2 linked regions of the Anaeromyxobacter diazotrophicus genome follow. The protein of the gene in region 2 binds, or shares a complex with, the protein of the main gene of each other region. Links are inferred from orthologs where the notes say so. Each region holds a gene or a part of one and is shown on either strand. Other genes may lie near its edges. The genes, in order: trxA and trxB.

Region 1 (8,402 bases), on a different replicon or contig from region 2:
CTCCTCGCCCGGGCGCGTGCCCTCGTCCACGTCCGCCGGGCGGACGTCGAGGGCGAGCCCGAGCCGCGCGAGCAGCTCGCGCCGGCGCGGGCTCTGCGAGGCGAGGGTGAGCGTCATCCCTTCCGCCGGCGCGACCCGCGCTAGTCCAGCTCCACCGGGGCGGCGCGGGCGGTGCCCTGCACGAAGGCCTCGTTCGTCTGCACCTTGGCCTTCTTGCGGAGGCTCTCCACCCAGGCGCGCTCCAGCTCGGACTCCCGGCGCAGCCTGAGCCGCGTCTCGACCTCGGCCTGGTGCTCGGCCAGCTTGGAGAGGTCGGCGCGCTGGCGCTCCTTCACCCGCGCCACCACCGGCCCGCCCGCGGTCTCGTACACGCGCGGCAGCACCTGCCCGGCGGCCGCCTTGACGGCGTCGGCGAAGAGCTCCGGCGCCGGCCCCAGCCTCGGCACGCTGGGCGCGCTGGAGACGGGGAAGGTGCCGGTGTCCTCCGCGACGATGGGCTGCCCGCCCAGCTTCACCTGCGCGCCCTTCGCGGGGAGCACCTCGGCGAAGCTCTTGCCGGACTGGAGCTTCTTGAGCGTCTCCTCCGCGCGCTGCCCGGCGAGCTTCTTGGCGGCCTCGGTCTCGAGGAGCTCGCGCGCGATCTCGGGCTTCGCCTCGTCGAGCGTCTCCTTCTTGGCCGGCTCGATCCCCTCGAGCTTCACGAGGTGCCAGCCGAACTCCGTGCGGACCGGCTCCGAGACCTGGCCCGGCGAGAGCTTGCCGGCGGCGTCCTCGAACGGCTTCGCCATCACGCCCGGCCCGAAGAAGCCGAGGTCGCCGCCCTGGGCCTTGGAGCCCGGGTCGTCGGAGGCCTCCTGCGCCAGCTTGCCGAAGTCCTCGCCCTTCTTCACGCGCTCCGCCAGGGCGTCGATCTTCTTCTTGGCCGCCTCCTGCGCGTCCTGCGGCGCGCCCGGCGCCACCGCCACCAGGAGGTGCCGGGCGTGCAGCCGCCGCGGCCGGTCGAAGCGGGCGGGGTGATCCTTGAAGTACTGCTCCACCTGCGCGCCGTTCTTGGCCAGGAAGGCCTTCACCTCGGCGTCGGTCACCTTCACCTCGGCGCGCGCCAGCGCGAAGGGGAAGCGGGCCAGCTCGAGCGCGAGGCGGTCGTTCTCGGCCGCCCAGGCGTCCTTCACCTCGTCCGGGGTCACCTTCGCGGTGCCGCGCAGGAGCGCCACCATCTTCTGGTAGGCGAGGTCCTTGCGCATGCGCTCCTCGAACTTCCCGGGCGAGCCGTAGGTGCTCGTCACCGCGCGCCGGTACAGCTCCATGTCGAACCGGCCCTCGCTCTGGAAGGAGGGGATGTTCTTGATGGCGTTCGAGAGCTCGTCGTCGCTCACGACGATGCCCTGCCGCTGCGCCTCCTGGTCGATGAGCTCGCGCTGGACGAGCTGGTCCATCGCCATCTGGCGGAGCCGCGTCTGGAGGAGGGCGTTCAGGTCGGGCGCGCCCTGCTGCTGGTAGATGCGGAGCAGCTGGCCGTACTGCTGGTCGAACTCGGTGGGCGAGACCGCTTCACCGTTCACCTTCGCCGCCCACGCCTGGGTGGTGCCGATGTCGCCTCCGCTGCACCCCTTCGAGCCAGGCCCGAACGAGACGACGAAGACGATGATGATGATGCCGAACAGGACGTAGGTGAGGACGCTGCGCGAGTTCGCCCTCAAGGTGTCGAGCATGGAACGGCGCTCCGGATTGTTGAACGCGGCGAAACCGCGGGTGCGGGCCGCTTTTGGAAGGTTGCACCCTAGCCGAGATCGGCTAAAATGCAAGGGTTTTTGGAACCGCGGGGGGCGGCGGACGGCCTCGCCTGGGAGCCGGAGTGGTCGGACTGCTGAAGCGTCACCGCGAGATCATCCTCGTCGTCCTGCTGCTCGTCCTGCCGCTGGGCGTGTACTTCGCGCACGCCAAGCACCCGAGCGAGCGCACGCGCCTCGACCGGGTCATCCTGGCCGTGACCGGCCCCATCGAGAAGGCCATCGGCTGGACCGTCACCGGCGCCCTCCAGGCCTGGAACGGCTACGTGGGGCTCCGCGGGGCGCACGCCCGGGCGGTGGCGCTGCAGCACGAGGTCACCGCCCTGAAGCTCGATCAGCTCGAGCTCGTCCGGACGCGGGACGAGAACGAGCGGCTGCGGCGGCTGCTCGGGTTCGCCCGCGCGGAGCCCGAGCGGCGCGTGGTGGGCGGGCGCGTCATCGGCGTGCGCCTCGATCCCAAGGGGCTGCAGCTCCTCACCCTCGACCGCGGCGCGCGCGACGGCGTGGCGCGGATGATGCCGGTGGTGGTGGCGCACGGAGTGGTGGGCCGCGTCCACGCCGTCACCGACACCACCGCCGACGTGCTGCTCCTGTCCGACCGCAACAGCTCGATCGCGGTGCGCGTCGACCGCTCGCGCGCCCGCGCCAACGTGCGCGGGACCGGCGCGCCGGACGCCTGCCGCCTCGAGTACGCGCTGCGGTCCGACGACATCCAGGACGGCGACGCGCTCGTCACCTCGGGCACGGACGGCGTCTTCCCGCGCGGCCTGCCGGTGGGACGGATCACCTCGCTGAAGCGCAGCGGGCAGGGGCTCTACCAGCGCGCGGACGTGGCGCCGGCGGTCGACATCACCAAGGTCGAGGAGGCGCTGGTCATCACCTCCTTCGACGCCCACCTCGACGAGGCGCCGCTCGCGGCCGCCGCGCCGGCGCCCGCGCCCGCGAGCGCGCCGACGCCCGCGCCGCGGCGGCCGGCCGCCGCCAAGCCGGCGCCCCCGCCCGCCGCCCCGGCGCCGGCCGCGCCCGAGGAGGACGACGCGCCCGCGGAGGCGCCGCCCGCGCCCGGCGCGACCGCCGCGGTGGAGGTGAGCCCGTGAGGCCCGTCGCCGCGTTCGCGGCCGCGCTGCTGCTCGTCTCGGTGCAGGCCGCGCTCCTTCGATACGTCGGCGGGGGCGCCTTCTCGCTCTCGCTGGCGCTCCCGGTCGTGGTCTACCTCGGGCTGTCGGCCGGCAACGTCGACGGCGCGGTGGGCGCGGCTGCGGTGGGGTACGTCCTCGACCTCACGGCGGGCGGGCCCAAGGGGCTCATGACGTTCCTCGCGGTGGCGCTCTTCCTCGGCAGCCGGCTCGCCGGCGCGGCGCTCTCCATCCACGGCAAGAGCGGCTTCGCGGCGCTCTCCGCGGTGGGCGTGTTCCTGTTCGGCCTGGGCGCGCTGCTCCTCACCCGCGCCGTCTCGCCGGTCGAGACCGCGCCGGGGCTCCGCCTGCTCGGCCGCGTGCTGGTCGACGCGCTCCTCACCGGGGCCCTCTCCCCGCTCGTCCTCCTCGGGATGCGGCGCCTCGACGGCCTGTTCGCGCGCGAGGAGCCTGGCCTCCTGCGATGAGCCGGGTCCCCGGAGAATCGCCGGCCGCCGCCCGTTGTTGGAGAGCCTGACTCGAGATGGTCCGCGTCCCCACCGCCACCGCCCCCAACACCTCGCAGGCCGAGCTCCGGCCGCGCACCGCGCTCATGACGGTGGTGGCGTCGCTCGCCTTCCTGGTGCTAGCCGTCCGCCTGTACCAGCTCCAGATCCTGCGCGGCGACCAGTACAAGGAGCGCGCCGACGAGAACTTCGTGAAGGAGCTGCGCGTCCCCGCCGACCGCGGCTTCATCCTCGACCGCAACCACAAGGTGCTGGTCGACTCGCGCCCCTCGTACGACGTCACCCTCACGCCCTACTTCTGCGGCAAGCAGTGCGACGAGCTCCTGGGCCAGCTCGGGAAGCTCCTCTCGCTGTCCGACGAGGAGCTCGAGCGCGCCCAGCAGCGCCTCCACGCCGCGCGCGGCCTGGAGCGCTTCCGCCCGTTCACCGTGAAGGTGGACATCGCGCGAGAGGAGCTCGACATCGTCGAGGCGAACCGCGTGCCCGGCGCGCTCTCCGGGGTCGACGTCATCCCCGCCCCGCACCGCAGCTACCGCTACGGCCCCTGGGCCGGCCACCTCTTCGGCTACATGAACGAGATCGGGGCCGAGGAGCTCAAGCGCGCCAACGCCGACATCGAGAAGCGCAACGACGGCGAGCTCCTCTACCAGCTCGGGGACTACGTCGGCCGCCGCGGCCTGGAGCGGCGCTGGGAGTCCACCCTGCGCGGCCTCGACGGGCGGCGGCGGGTGGTGGTGGACGCGAAGGGCAACGCCAAGGGCGGCGATCTCGAGGAGCTCATCCCGGAGGACCAGCGCTTCGAGGCCTCGCGGCCCGGGCGGAACCTCGTCCTCTCCATCGACTGGCGTCTCCAGGAGTTCGCCGAGAAGATGTTCCCGGCCACCGCCGGCTCGGTCCTCGCGATGGACGCGCGCACCGGGTTCCTGCTGGCGCTCGTCGACCGCCCCTCGCCCGATCCGAACAAGCTCTCCGGCCGCATCAGCCGGTCCGAGCTCAAGGCCATCCGCGACGACCCGCTCCGCCCCGAGCTGTTCCGCGCCATCCAGGAGCACTACCACCCGGGGTCGACGTTCAAGGTCGTGACCTCGATCGCCGCCCTGGAGGAGGGCGCGCTCAAGCCGGGCGGCACCATCAACTGCCCCGGGCACTACACGCTCGGCGGCCACCGCTGGCGCTGCGACAAGGAGAAGGGGCACGGGAACGTCGACCTCGAGCACGCGCTCGGCGCCTCCTGCGACGTCTTCTACTACGCGCTGGGCGACCGGCTCGGCACCGACGCCATCGCGAAGTGGGCGCACCTGCTGGGCCTCGGCAGCCCGACCGGCTTCGACCTGGGCGGCGAGATCTCCGGCGTCATGCCGGACGAGGCGTGGCACGACCGCCACCTCGCCGGCGGCTACCAGCACGGCATGTCGCTCAACATCGCCATTGGCCAGGGCGACGTGAACGTGACCCCAATGCAGCAGGTGGTGCTCTACGGCGCGCTCGCGACCGGCAAGGTGTGGAAGCCGCAGGTCGTGCAGCGGATCGAGGACCCGGGCGGCGAGACCGTCCAGGAGTTCGGGCCGGTGGTGAAGGGACAGCTCCCCATCAAGCCCGAGACGCGGGCGGCCGTGCTGAAGGGCATGGAGGCGACCGTCAACGAGCCGTTCGGCACCGGCTACGGCTCGCGCCTCAAGGACGTCGTGGTGGACGGCAAGCCGGTGCTGATGGCCGGCAAGACCGGCACCGCCCAGGTGGTGAAGCTGGGGGCGAAGCGGCTCAAGGCCTCGCAGGTCACCTACTTCGAGCGCGACCACGCCTGGTTCGCCTCGTTCGCGCCGGCGGACGACCCCGAGCTGGTGGTGGTGGTGCTGAACGAGCACTCCGGCTTCGGCGCGTCGAACGCGGCCCCGACCGCGGCCGCCGTCATGCGCTACTACTTCCAGCTGAAGCGGACCGACGCCCTGGAGCGCGCGGGCGTCCAGCTCGGCCCGCCGCCGCCGCCCGGCCTCGAGGTGCCGGGCGCGAAGCCGGCCGCCGCGCCGGTCCGGACCGGGGCGCCGGGCGCCCCCACCATCGAGGCGCCGGCCACCGTGCCGGCCGCCGTCCAGGGGGAGAAGCGTGGCGCTTGACCTGTCCTTGCCGCGCGCCGGGGTGCCGTCGCAGCGGCGCGCCTTCACGCACTACCCGTGGCACGTGGCCTTCCTCGTGCTCGGCATCGCCGCGCTCGGCGTCTGGAACCTCGCCTCGGCCTCGCGCAGCGCGCACGCGCCGGTCTGGATCTCGCAGCTCTCCTGGATGGGCGCCGGCGCCGCCGTCGCGCTCGCCCTCGGGCTCGTCGACTACCGCCGCTTCATGCGCGGCGCGTACGTCTTCTACGCCGTCGTGGTGCTCCTGCTCGTGGCGACCGCGCTCAAGGGGCGCGTGGTCATGGGCGCCCGCCGCTGGCTCGCCATCGGCCCGATGAACCTCCAGCCCTCGGAGCTGGCCAAGATCGCGGTCATGGTGGCGCTGGCGCGCTGGTTCCACATGGACGCCGCCAAGCGCAAGGACGGCTACGGCCTGTTCGGCCTCGTCGTCCCGGGCGTCATCACCCTGGTGCCGGCGCTGCTCATCCTGAAGCAGCCCGACCTCGGGACGGCCCTCATCGTGGTGGCGGTGGGCGCGACCATGATCCTGTTCGCGAAGGTGCGCTGGCAGACCCTGGTGGCGGTGGGCGCGGTGGTGGTGGTGGGCGCGGTCTTCGCGTACCCGCACCTCAAGCCGTACCAGAAGAAGCGCGTCGAGACCTTCCTCAACCCGGAGGGCGACGTCCTCGGCGCCGGGTACCACGCGACGCAGTCGATGATCGCGGTCGGCTCGGGGCAGGCGCTCGGCAAGGGCTGGGCGCAGGGGACGCAGACCCTGCTCTCGTTCCTGCCCGAGCAGCACACCGACTTCATCTTCTCGGTGTGGGCCGAGGAGCACGGGTTCGTCGGCTGCCTGCTCCTGCTCGCGCTCTACTACGCGCTCGTGGTGTCGGCGCTGGGCATCGCCGGCAACGCCCGCGACCGCTTCGGCCACTTCCTGGCGGTGGGGGTGACGGCGATGCTCTTCTGGCACGCCTTCATCAACATGGGGATGGTGACCGGCGTCATGCCGGTGGTGGGCGTCACGCTCCCGCTCATGAGCTACGGCGGCTCGTCGGTGATGGCCGTGCTCATCGGCATCGGCCTGCTCAACAACGTCGCGAGCCGGCGCTTCGTGAACTGAAACGCCCGCCGGCGGAGGCGCGGGCGGGCGTTCCTGCTGAGGGGGGGGCCGCGCGCCGGCGGGCGCGCTCGACGGTCAGACGACCTTCTTCACCGCGTCGACGAGCTTCGCCTTGGGCACGGCGCCGATGATGGTGTCCACCACCCGGCCGCCCTTGAACACGAGCAGGGTGGGGATGGAGCGGATGCCGTACTTCTGCGGCACCTGCTGGTGGTGGTCGATGTCGAGCTTCGCCACCTTGAGCTTGCCCTTGTACTCCTTCGCCAGCTCCTCCACGGCCGGGGCGATGGCCTTGCAGGGGCCGCACCAGGTCGCCCAGAAGTCGACCAGCACGGGGGTGTCGCTCTTCAGCACTTCCTGATCGAAGGTGCCGTCCTCGAGGGTGACCACGTCATTCGATGCCATGCGGCTTTGTTTAGCGGACGCGCGACGGGGTGGCAAGCGGCGCGGCGAGCGTGCTAACCTCGCGGGCTCACGCGGTGTTTCGTCGCACTTGGGCCGATCGCATGGCGGGTCTCCTCTTCGTGAGTCAGGCGATGCTCGAGGCCTGGTCCGGGCAGGGGCGGATCGCGTTCGCCGGCCAGACCATGAGCCTGCGCGCGGGGCCGGGCTCCGGGCGCGCGTACGCGCTCGATCCGGCGGTGCGCTTCCTGCGGGTCGTCGGCGCCGAGTGCGACCCGCACGGGCTGGTGGCCAAGGTGAAGACCGACGCGCAGCTGCGCGCGCTCGGCGGCCAGCGGATGGGCGACTCGGTCCTCCTGGGAGACGTCGCCTACGAGGTCGAGCCGGGCTTCCTCGCGGCGGCGAGCGCGCCGCCCGCGGCCCCGGAGCAGCGCGACCCGGCGGCGGTCCTGGCGCGGTTCCTCTCGGAGAATCTCTCGTGACCGTCCGGTGTTACTGTGAGCGCGCGCGGAGCTCGTCCCGCGCCGCCGGCGCGGGCGCGAGGGCGCGCCGCGGGGGTGCTGGTGCCGAAAGGGTTGCGCCCGCCGGGCTGGCTGACGTAAGGCCGTGCGCCGGCTCGACGTCGCGAGGGGGAAGGCCACGCCGATGAGCATCCACGTCCTGAGGCTCGCCGCCGCGCTCTACGCCGCCGGCGCCGCGGCCTACATCCTCTTCTTCGCGCGCCCGCGCCACCTCCGGGCCGCCAGCACCGGCTACGCGCTCGTCGCGGTCGCGTTCGCGGTGCACGCCGTCTCGATCGGCCTCGCCTGCGGCGAGTTCGGCGGGAGGGAGTTCTTCAACCTGCGCGGCGGCTTCGGCCTCCTCGGCTGGCTCGCCGCCGGCGCCTTCCTGCTCCTGCAGCGCTTCTGGCGGCTGCCGTCGGTGGGGGCGTTCATCACGCCGCTCGTGCTCATGTCGGTGCTGCCCGGGGTCTTCGGGCTCGGTCCCAACGCGCGCGGGCCCGTGCCGGCGATCATCCGGCTGCCGTCGCTCAAGGTGCACATCTTCAGCGCCGCCGGCGGCGTGGTCCTGTTCGCCTTCGCCTTCGCGGTGGCGCTCATGTACCTGCTCCAGGAGCGCGAGGTGAAGGGCAAGCGGTTCGGGGCGCTCTTCTCGCGCCTCCCGTCGCTCGACGCGCTCGACCGCCTCAACCAGCGGCTGGTCCGCGGCGGGTTCGCGGTCTACTCGGTCGCGCTCGTCACCGGCGCCCTGGTGGCGAAGAACGCGTGGGGCAGCTTCTGGACCTGGGACCCGCAGCAGGTCGCGGCGCTGGTGGTGTGGCTGCTCTACGGCGG
Region 2 (8,408 bases):
GTGCCCTTGCCGGCGGCGAGGACGATGGCGGCGACGGGCGTGCGGCGGCGAGGGGTAGCCATAGGTGCGACGACGCTAGGCGCTCGGCCGGAGAGCGGTCAAGGGCCGAGCTGGGACGGCGATCGGGGCCCGCGAAGCGGCGCGGGGACGCCCCCCTCGACGGATCGAGGCGAGCGTCCCCGCGGGCGGCTCCTGCAGACGCGCGGACTTACGGCGCGTTGGCGAGGAAGTCGGCGTAGTTCTGCGCGGTGGTGCCTGGGGCCAGCGAGGCGCCCAGCCCGACCATGCTGTTCACGGTCGAGAGCCACTGGGCGGCGGACCGTCCGCTCACCGTGTAGCCGCCGCTCCGGAACACGGTCGTGTTCGAGGTGAGGCCGTGGCAGCCGGTGCAGGACGAGACGACGTTGGCGGTCGTGACCGGGTTCGTCACCGGAGGCGTACAGGCCTGCGAGAGCACCGGCGCGCCGCCCGTGCAGCCGGCCGGCGACGAGGAGACGACGGTGCGGGTCTGCGTGCCGCTCGCGGAGCAGGCGCTCCAGGCCGAGTAGGTGAACGAGGTGCAGGTCGTCACCGGCGGGACGTAGGTGCAGGCCTGGGTGAGGACCGGGGTCCCGGTGCAGCCCGAGGGCGTCGAGGCGAGGACGGTGCGCGCCTGCGTGCCGTTCGACTGGCAGGCGCCCCAGGCGCTGTACGTGTACGAGCAGGCGCCCGGACCGGGCGGCGTGTACGTGCAGGCCTGCGAGAGGACCGGGGTCCCGGTGCAGCCGGCCGGCGTGGAGGAGACGACGGCGCGCGTCTGCGTGCCGTTCGACTGGCAGGCGCCCCAGGCGCCGTACGCGTAGGTACAGGCGGCGGGAGGCGGAGGAGGCGGCGGCGTGGGCGTGGTCCCGGGCCCGGCGGGCAGGTTCTCCTGGTGGAACACGCCGGCCGCGAGGTTCGCCACCGGGCCGGTGAAGATGACGGCGCCGGTCGCCCGGTTCGTGACCGTGAGCGTGCCGTCCTCGACCTGGAACCGCACGTCCTTCAGCAGCGCCTGGAGGGCGGTGCGGTCGGCGTGGAGCAGGTCGGTCCCGAGGCCGTACAGGTCGAAGAGCGGCGCGAGCGCCGTCCGGAGCTGCTGCAGGAAGGCGCCGGCGCGGGCGGCGGTGCGCTCGTTGCCGTCGTGGTCCTCGACCTCGGCGCCGCCGTCGCCCTGGGCGGTGGAGGCGGCGGTGAGCGCCGAGTCGGTGAGCGGGTCGACGTGGGTCTCCCCGGCGTCCTCCGTGATCGCGTGGAGCTGGTGCTCGCCCCCGCCGTCGCTCCAGTCGGCCTGGAGCCGGTACGGCGGGGTGAGGCCGGTCACGTCGAACGAGAAGCTCCCGTCGCCGGAGGCGGTGACGGTCTTCTGCTGCTGCGCCGTGGACGAGTCCTTCAGGGTCAACCTGGCGCCGCCGAGCGGCGCCTCGGCGGCGGCGACGCCCGAGAGCGTCGACGCGGTCGAGGCGTTGCCTCCGCTCGAGCCACAGCCCGCCAGGGCGAGACCCACGACGACGCTCGCCAGCACGGTCCTGCTCGTTCTCTGCTTCACGGCTCCTCCTTCTGCTCGGGTGAGCGGCCGGGGCTTCCGGCGGGCTCTGCGCCCGCCTGCGCGCGCCCGGGAGGGGGATCCGGGTCACGCTCTACCTCGGCCGACGACCGTCCCATGAACAGGGGACAGCCTGCCGAGCGGCTTATCTCCAGACGGATAGCCGGGTCAAGCCGGACATGGGCGGAACCAGGGCACATTTCACGACAACCTGGCTCGAGGTGCGAGACCGTGAAGGTGCCCGTTGAAACGGTAACTTTCGCTTTTGGGCCCCACGAGGTTCATTCCTTCGAGGGATCAGTTGCTGGTCCTCCACCCTCAGAAAATCCGGGGCTGAGGGGGTCAGGACCGACGGGCGGAGGCGTCGCCTGCGCGGCCGAAGTAGAAGGGCGCCATGCCTGGGCTCGCCTCCCTCCTCTCGATCGCGCTCTCGACCCTCGCCGTCTCCGGCGGGGGCGCCGTCGCCGCCTCGCACCCGCTCGCCAGCGAGGCGGGGGCGCAGGTGCTCCGGCGCGGCGGGAACGCGGTGGACGCGGCGGTGGCGGCGGCGTTCGCGCTGTCGGTCGTCGAGCCGCAGAGCTCCGGGCTCGGCGGCGGCGGGTTCGCGCTGGTGTGGCTGGCGCGCGAGCGGCGCGCCTATGCGCTCGACTTCCGCGAGGTCGCGCCGGCGGCGGCCACCGCCGACCTCTTCAGCCGCCCCGGCGCCCCGCCCCGCGCCTCGCTCGACGGTGCGCTCGCGGTGGCGGTGCCGGGGGCGGTGAAGGGCTACGCCGAGCTGGCCCGCCGCTTCGGGACGAAGCCGCTGGCGAGGCTGGTCGAGCCGGCGGCGCGGCTCGCCGAGCGCGGGTTCCGCGCCGGCCACGTCTACGCCACCCGGGTCGAGGAGCGCCTCGCGTGCCTGCGCGCGGACGCGGGCGCCGCCCGCGAGTTCCTGGTCCAGCCGGACGAGGGCGGGGCGCGCGTGGCGCCGGCGCCGGGCGCGCGCGTCTGGCGCCGGGACCTGGCCCGGACGCTGCGGCTCCTGGGGAAGGACCCCGACGCGTTCTACCGCGGGCCGCTGGCGCGCCGGATCGCGGACGCGGTGCGGGCGCGCGGCGGGATCCTCTCCGAGCAGGACCTCGCCCGCTACCGCGTGCGCGAGCGCGCGCCGCTCGAGGGCGCGTACCGGGGACACCGCATCCTCACCATGCCGCTGCCCTCGGCCGGGGGGGCGCTCCTCCTCGGCCTCGTCGGCGCGCTCGAGCCGGAGGACCCGCGCGCCGGCGGCTACCGCCCCGAGCGGTTCCTGCACGTCATGATCGAGGCGGAGAAGCGGCTCTACGCGCGCCGCGGCGCGCTCCTCGGCGATCCGGAGCAGGTGCCCGGCGCCGCCGCCGCGGCCGCCGAGATGGCGAGCCCGGCCTTCGCCGCCGCGCTCCACGCCGCCATCGGGGAGCGCGCCACGCCGGCCGCTGAGGTGACGGTCGATCGCGAGCGCGGCGAGACGAGCCACCTCTCGGTCGTGGACGGGGAGGGGAACGCGGTCGCGCTCACGACCACCGTCAACTACTACTTCGGGAGCTGCCTGGTCGTGCCGGGGACGGGGCTGCTCATGAACGACGAGATGGACGACTTCGACAGCGCGCCGGGGACCCCCAACGCTTACGGCCTGGTCGGCCGGGGCCCGAACGCGATCGCGCCCGGGAAGATCCCGCTCTCCTCCATGACCCCCACGCTCGTGCTCGACGGGCGGGGGCAGGTGGCGCTGGCGGTGGGCGCGGCCGGTGGCGCGCGCATCCCGACCGCGGTGGCGCAGGCCATCCTGCACGTGGTGGACGACGGGATGCGCCTCGACGAGGCGCTGGCGGCGCCGCGGCTGCACCACCAGCACACGCCCGACGTGGTGCAGGTGGAGCCGAACGGGCTCGAGGCCGCCACCGCGCACGCGCTGGCGGCGCGCGGCCACCAGCTCTCGTTCGCGCCCTCGCGCTGGCCCAACGCCCAGGCGGCCGGCCGCGGCCCCGGCGGCCTCTTCGAGGCCGCCTGCGATCCGCGGTACGAGGGCGCCCCGGCGGTGCCGTGAGCTGGTTCGACGCCGAGCTGCACCCGGTGGCGCTCCGGCGCGGCGACCTCGAGGACCTCGCCTTCTTCGGGGTGGCCGGCGCGCTCGCCGCCGCCGGGGACGCGGGCGTGCCGGCGACCGGCGCGGCGCTGCGGCGCGCCTGGGACGCGCTCGCGCCGGGCGCGCTGCGGCGGCTGCGCCGGGCCGGGATCGCCGGGTACGCGGCGCTCGGGCTGCACCCGCGCCGCATCCCCTGGCGCGGCCTGGAGGCGCTCCTCGCCGAGCTGCCCGACTACCTGGGCCGGCGGCACGTCCTGGCGGTGGGCGCCATCGGGCTGGAGGAGGGCGGCCCGCGCGAGGAGGCGCTGTTCGTGCGCCAGCTGGAGCTCGCGCGCGAGCTGCGCCGCCCGGTGGTGGTGCACACGCCGTGGCGGGACAAGGAGCGCGTGACCCGGCGGGCGCTGGCGCTGCTGCGCGAGCACGAGCTCGACCCCGCGCGCGTGCTGGTCCAGCGCGCCGACGCCCGCACGGTGAGGATGATCCGCGCCTGCGGCTACGCGGCGGGGCTGTCGCTCTCGGCCGGCGCGGGCGACGCGCTCGACGAGGCGGTGCGGCTCGTGGCCTCGCTCGGGCCGGACGGGATCGCGCTCGGCTCCGGCGCCGGGGAGGGCGCGGGGGATCTGCTGGCGCTGCCGCGGGCGGCGGGGCGGCTCGCCAAGGCGGGCCTCTCGCCGGCGGTCATCCGGCGCGTGTGCGGCGCGAACGCGCGGGCGCTGCTGGGGCTCGCGCCGGAGCCGGCCGCCGCCAGTGCCCGGACCGGCCGCCCTTCTTCTCGATGAGCTCGAGCGCCTCGATGCGCATGCCGCGCTCGTACCGCTTCAGCATGTCGTAGACGGTGAGGCAGGCGGCCGAGACGGCCGAGAGCGCCTCCATCTCGACCCCGGTGCGGTCGGTGGTGCGGACCGTGGCCGTCACCTCGACGCCGCGCGGCCGCGGCACCGCCAGGACGTCCACCCCGGTGAGCGCGATGGGGTGGCACAGCGGCACGAGCTCGGGCGTCTTCTTCGCCGCCAGGATGCCGGCCAGCCGCGCCGCGGCCAGCACGTCCCCCTTCTCGGACTCGCCGCGGCGGACGATGCCGACCGTCGCCGGGGCCATGGCGACGAAGCCGCGGGCCACCGCGACCCGCTCGGTGCGCTCCTTGTCGCCGACGTCGATCATCTTCATGGCGCGGGTCAGTCCCAGTTCTCGGTGGCGTGCTCGCCGAGGAACCGCTCGGCGTCGATGGCGGCCACGCAGCCCGAGCCGGCGGCGCTCACCGCCTGGCGGTAGCTGGGGTCGGCCACGTCGCCGGCGGCGAAGACGCCCTTCACGCTGGTGGCCGAGGAGGGCGCGCGCGTCTTGAGGTAGCCCACCTCGTTCATCTCGAGCTGCCCCTTGAAGACGGCGGTGTTCGGCTCGTGCCCGATGCCCATGAAGAGCCCGCTCACCGGCAGGACGCGGGTGGCGCCGTCGGTGGTGCTCCGGAGCTTGAGCCCGGTGACGGTCTTCCCGTCGCCGAGCACCTCGTCCACCACGCTGTTCCAGGCGTATTCGATCTTGGGGTTCGCGCGGGCGCGGTCCTGCATGATCTTCGAGGCCCGCAGCTCGCCGCGCCGGTGGACGATCGTCACCTTCGTGGCGAACTTGGTGAGGAAGGTCGCCTCCTCGACGGCGGTGTCCCCGCCGCCCACCACCGCCAGCTCGACGCCGCGGAAGAAGAAGCCGTCGCAGGTGGCGCAAGCCGAGACGCCCTTGCCGCGGTACGCCTGCTCGCTGGCGATGCCGAGCCACTTGGCCGACGCGCCGGTGGCCACGATCACGGCGTCGGCGGTGAAGAGCTGGTCGTCCTGCCAGAGCTGGAACGGGCGGCGCGACAGGTCGACCCGGGTGATCTCGCCGAGCACGAAGCGCGTGCCGAAGCGCTCCGCCTGGCGCCGCATCTTCTCCATGAGCTCGGGGCCGAGGATGCCCGCCGGGAAGCCCGGGTAGTTGTCGACGTCGGTGGTGATGGTGAGCTGCCCGCCCGGCTGCAGCCCCTCGAACACGAGCGGCGAGAGGCTGGCGCGCGAGGCGTAGAGGGCGGCGGTGTAGCCGGCCGGACCGGCTCCGATGACGACGAGGCGCTCGTGCTGGGCCATCTCTCCCCCGGGGTGGAAGGTGCCCGGTCTGTTTAGCCCGTCCCCCGGCGCTTGTCATGCGCGCGCGGCGCCGCGGCGCCGTCGCCGCGCGCGATCACGCCGCGGGGGCGACGCCGCCCAGGGCCCCCAGGATCTCGCTCGCCTCGACCCGCGCCGCGGCCAGGGCCGGGGCGTCCAGCCCGAGCGCGGCGCACGCCTGCTCCCGCAGCTCCGGGCCGTTCTGGTCGAGGCCGCCCTGGACGCCCGCGGGCTCCATGCCGGCGCCCTGGTCGGCGGCGAGCGCCTCCGCCACGATGAGCGCGGCGTGGAGCGGGTCGGGCCGGCCGCCCACCGCGAGCTGGTGGTGGGTCGCGGCGAGCTGCTGGACCTCGGCCGGCAGGCCCCACAGCCGCGTCACGAGGCCGGACGCCTCCTCGTGCAGGTCGTGGAGCGCCGGGCCGAGCGCGTCGAACGGCACCACGCCGCCGCGAGGCTCGTCGGAGAGCGCGAGCAGGCAGGCGGCGAGCCCCACGTCGTGGAGCAGCCCGCACAGGAAGGCGTAGTCGGCGTCGAGGCCGGTGCGGCGGCAGAGCGCGCGCAGCAGGTAGGCGGTGGCGGTGCTGTGGCGCGACAGCCGCTCCATGGCGTCGCCGTACCCGGGCGCGCGGAACACGCGCATGCTCACGGCCGCCTCGAGGACGAGGTCGCGCAGCGTCTTCAGGCCCAGCCGGACCCCCGCCTGGCGCAACGAGAGGATGGGCGAGCGGGGCGCGTACATCGCCGACTGCGCGATGGAGAGCACCTTGGCGGCGAGGAGCGGATCCTTCTCCAGCACCGCGCCCACCTGGGCGAAGCTCACCTCGGGGCGCTGCGAGAGCTCCATGATCTCGAGCGCCACCTGCGGCAGCCTGGGGGGCTGGTAGGTGGGTGAAGCGAACAGGCGCAGGAGCCGGACGTGCACCGCCGATCTGTCGCAGCTGGACGCGGTCATCGCTCTCCTCGGGCCATCCCCCTCGCCAAGCGAGGAGCGTGCCACCTCCGCGCGCGCGCGGGCGGCTCGCGGCGCAGCGCTGGCCGGGGGGTCGCGGCGCCCCCGGGGTCGCGCGGGCCCGAGCGCGCGCCGGCGCGCGGGGCGCGCTCCGCCGGAAAAGCCCGAGGGCGCGCGGGCTTCGGCCCGGAAATGGATTGACGGTCCGGGTGTTCCTCGACAGAATCCCGCGCCTCGCATCGCGCGGTCCACCTGTCCACGGGAGCACCATGAAACGCTTCGTCCTCGGCCTCTTCACGCTCACCCTGGCGGTGGCCTGCCAGAAGCCCACCACCACCGAGGCCAAGACCGCCGCGGGCGGCGACTCCGGCGCGCCGGTCGCGAAGTGGACCGGCGGCAGCATCAGCGCCGCCGAGCTCGACGCGCAGATGTTCGACCAGCGCAAGCAGGCGCTGGACCAGATGCTGGTGCGCAAGCTCGTCGAGCAGAAGGCGAAGGCGGAGAACCTCACCCCCGAGGCGCTCTGGAAGCGCGAGGTGACGGACAAGGTCAAGAAGCCGACCGACGCCGACATGAAGCAGTTCTACGACGAGCAGTCGAAGCGCCAGCCGCTGCCGCCCTTCGAGCAGGTGAAGGAGCAGATCGCCCAGTACATGGAACGGCCCGCCCTGCAGGCCGCGCAGACCGCCTACGTCGACCAGCTCAAGAAGGAGCTCAAGGTCGAGGTGAACCTGAAGCCGCCGCGCGTCGAGGTCGCCGCCGAGGGCCCGTCGAAGGGGCCGGCCAGCGCGCCCGTCACCATCGTCGAGTTCTCCGACTTCGAGTGCCCGTACTGCTCCAAGGCCGAGGACACGGTGAAGCAGGTGATGAAGGCCTACGACGGCAAGATCCGCCTCGTGTACCGCGACTTCCCGCTCCCCTTCCACCCGCACGCCGAGAAGGCCGCCGAGGCGGCGCAGTGCGCGGCCGACCAGGGGAAGTACTGGGAGATGCACGAGAAGCTCTTCGCGAACCAGCAGAAGCTCGAGGCCCCGGCGCTCAAGGGCTACGCGAAGGACCTCGGCCTCGACCAGGCCAAGTTCGACAAGTGCCTCGACGGCGGCGACAAGGCCAAGGTGGTCGAGGCGAACAAGGCGGCCGGGTCCAAGGTGGGGGTGACCGGCACGCCGGCCTTCTTCATCAACGGCTACCAGCTCACCGGCGCGCAGCCGTTCGAGGAGTTCAAGAACCTCATCGACCAGGAGCTGGCGAAGCGGTAGCCGGCGAGGGCGGGGGGCCCTGCCCCCTCCGCGGCCGGCCGCTCGGGTTGGCATCGCCCCGGCGATCGCGTTAACAGGAAGGGCCCGCCGCGCAGCCGCGGCGGGCTCTTCGCTTTTCGGGGGACGGCACGCATGGGCGCCTACGACCACCAGGGGATCTCGGCCATCTCGCCGCGCCGCAAGACGCGGCCGGTCCGGGTCGGCGGGGTGCAGGTGGGCGGCGGCGCCCCCATCTCGGTCCAGTCGATGACCACCACCGACACGACCGACGTGGCGGGGACGCTGGCGCAGATCCGGGCGCTCGCCGACGCGGGCGCCGACATCGTGCGGCTGGCCGTGCCGGACCGGGACGCGGCGGCGGCGCTGCGCGAGATCGTGCGCGGCACGCCCGTGCCGC

What was found.
Region 1: the proteins of trxB (region 2) and trxA are in contact, whole or in part, in a crystal structure (PDB 1F6M), measured with the Escherichia coli proteins. The link is inferred for Anaeromyxobacter diazotrophicus from one-to-one orthologs.

What each region holds. Positions count from the first base shown.
Region 1 is NZ_BJTG01000006.1:148,339-156,740, forward strand. What follows is about bases 5,407-8,311. They hold trxA (thioredoxin), read right to left. Parts: upstream 7,072-8,311; coding sequence 6,742-7,071; downstream 5,407-6,741. Other genes in these bases: mrdA (penicillin-binding protein 2), read left to right, coding at 5,407-5,546; rodA (rod shape-determining protein RodA), read left to right, coding at 5,536-6,666; HWY08_RS13645 (hypothetical protein), read left to right, coding at 7,173-7,550; HWY08_RS13650 (cytochrome C assembly family protein), read left to right, coding at 7,714-8,311. Outside these bases: HWY08_RS13610 (Maf family protein), read right to left, coding at 1-117; HWY08_RS13615 (peptidylprolyl isomerase), read right to left, coding at 141-1,712; rod shape-determining protein MreC, read left to right, coding at 1,856-2,887; HWY08_RS13625 (hypothetical protein), read left to right, coding at 2,884-3,393; more of mrdA, read left to right, coding at 3,450-5,406; more of HWY08_RS13650, read left to right, coding at 8,312-8,402. UniProt on the Escherichia coli protein: Participates in various redox reactions through the reversible oxidation of its active center dithiol to a disulfide and catalyzes dithiol-disulfide exchange reactions.
Region 2 is NZ_BJTG01000001.1:591,594-600,001, reverse strand. The notes cover bases 3,814-6,724. They hold trxB (thioredoxin-disulfide reductase), read right to left. Parts: upstream 5,786-6,724; coding sequence 4,841-5,785; downstream 3,814-4,840. Other genes in these bases: HWY08_RS02640 (HDOD domain-containing protein), read right to left, coding at 5,880-6,724; moaC (cyclic pyranopterin monophosphate synthase MoaC), read right to left, coding at 4,344-4,832; HWY08_RS02655 (TatD family hydrolase), read left to right, coding at 3,814-4,444. Also shown: bifunctional UDP-N-acetylglucosamine diphosphorylase/glucosamine-1-phosphate N-acetyltransferase GlmU, read right to left, coding at 1-62; HWY08_RS02665 (hypothetical protein), read right to left, coding at 209-1,567; ggt (gamma-glutamyltransferase), read left to right, coding at 1,959-3,626; more of HWY08_RS02655, read left to right, coding at 3,623-3,813; more of HWY08_RS02640, read right to left, coding at 6,725-6,755; HWY08_RS02635 (thioredoxin domain-containing protein), read left to right, coding at 7,022-8,011; ispG (flavodoxin-dependent (E)-4-hydroxy-3-methylbut-2-enyl-diphosphate synthase), read left to right, coding at 8,144-8,408.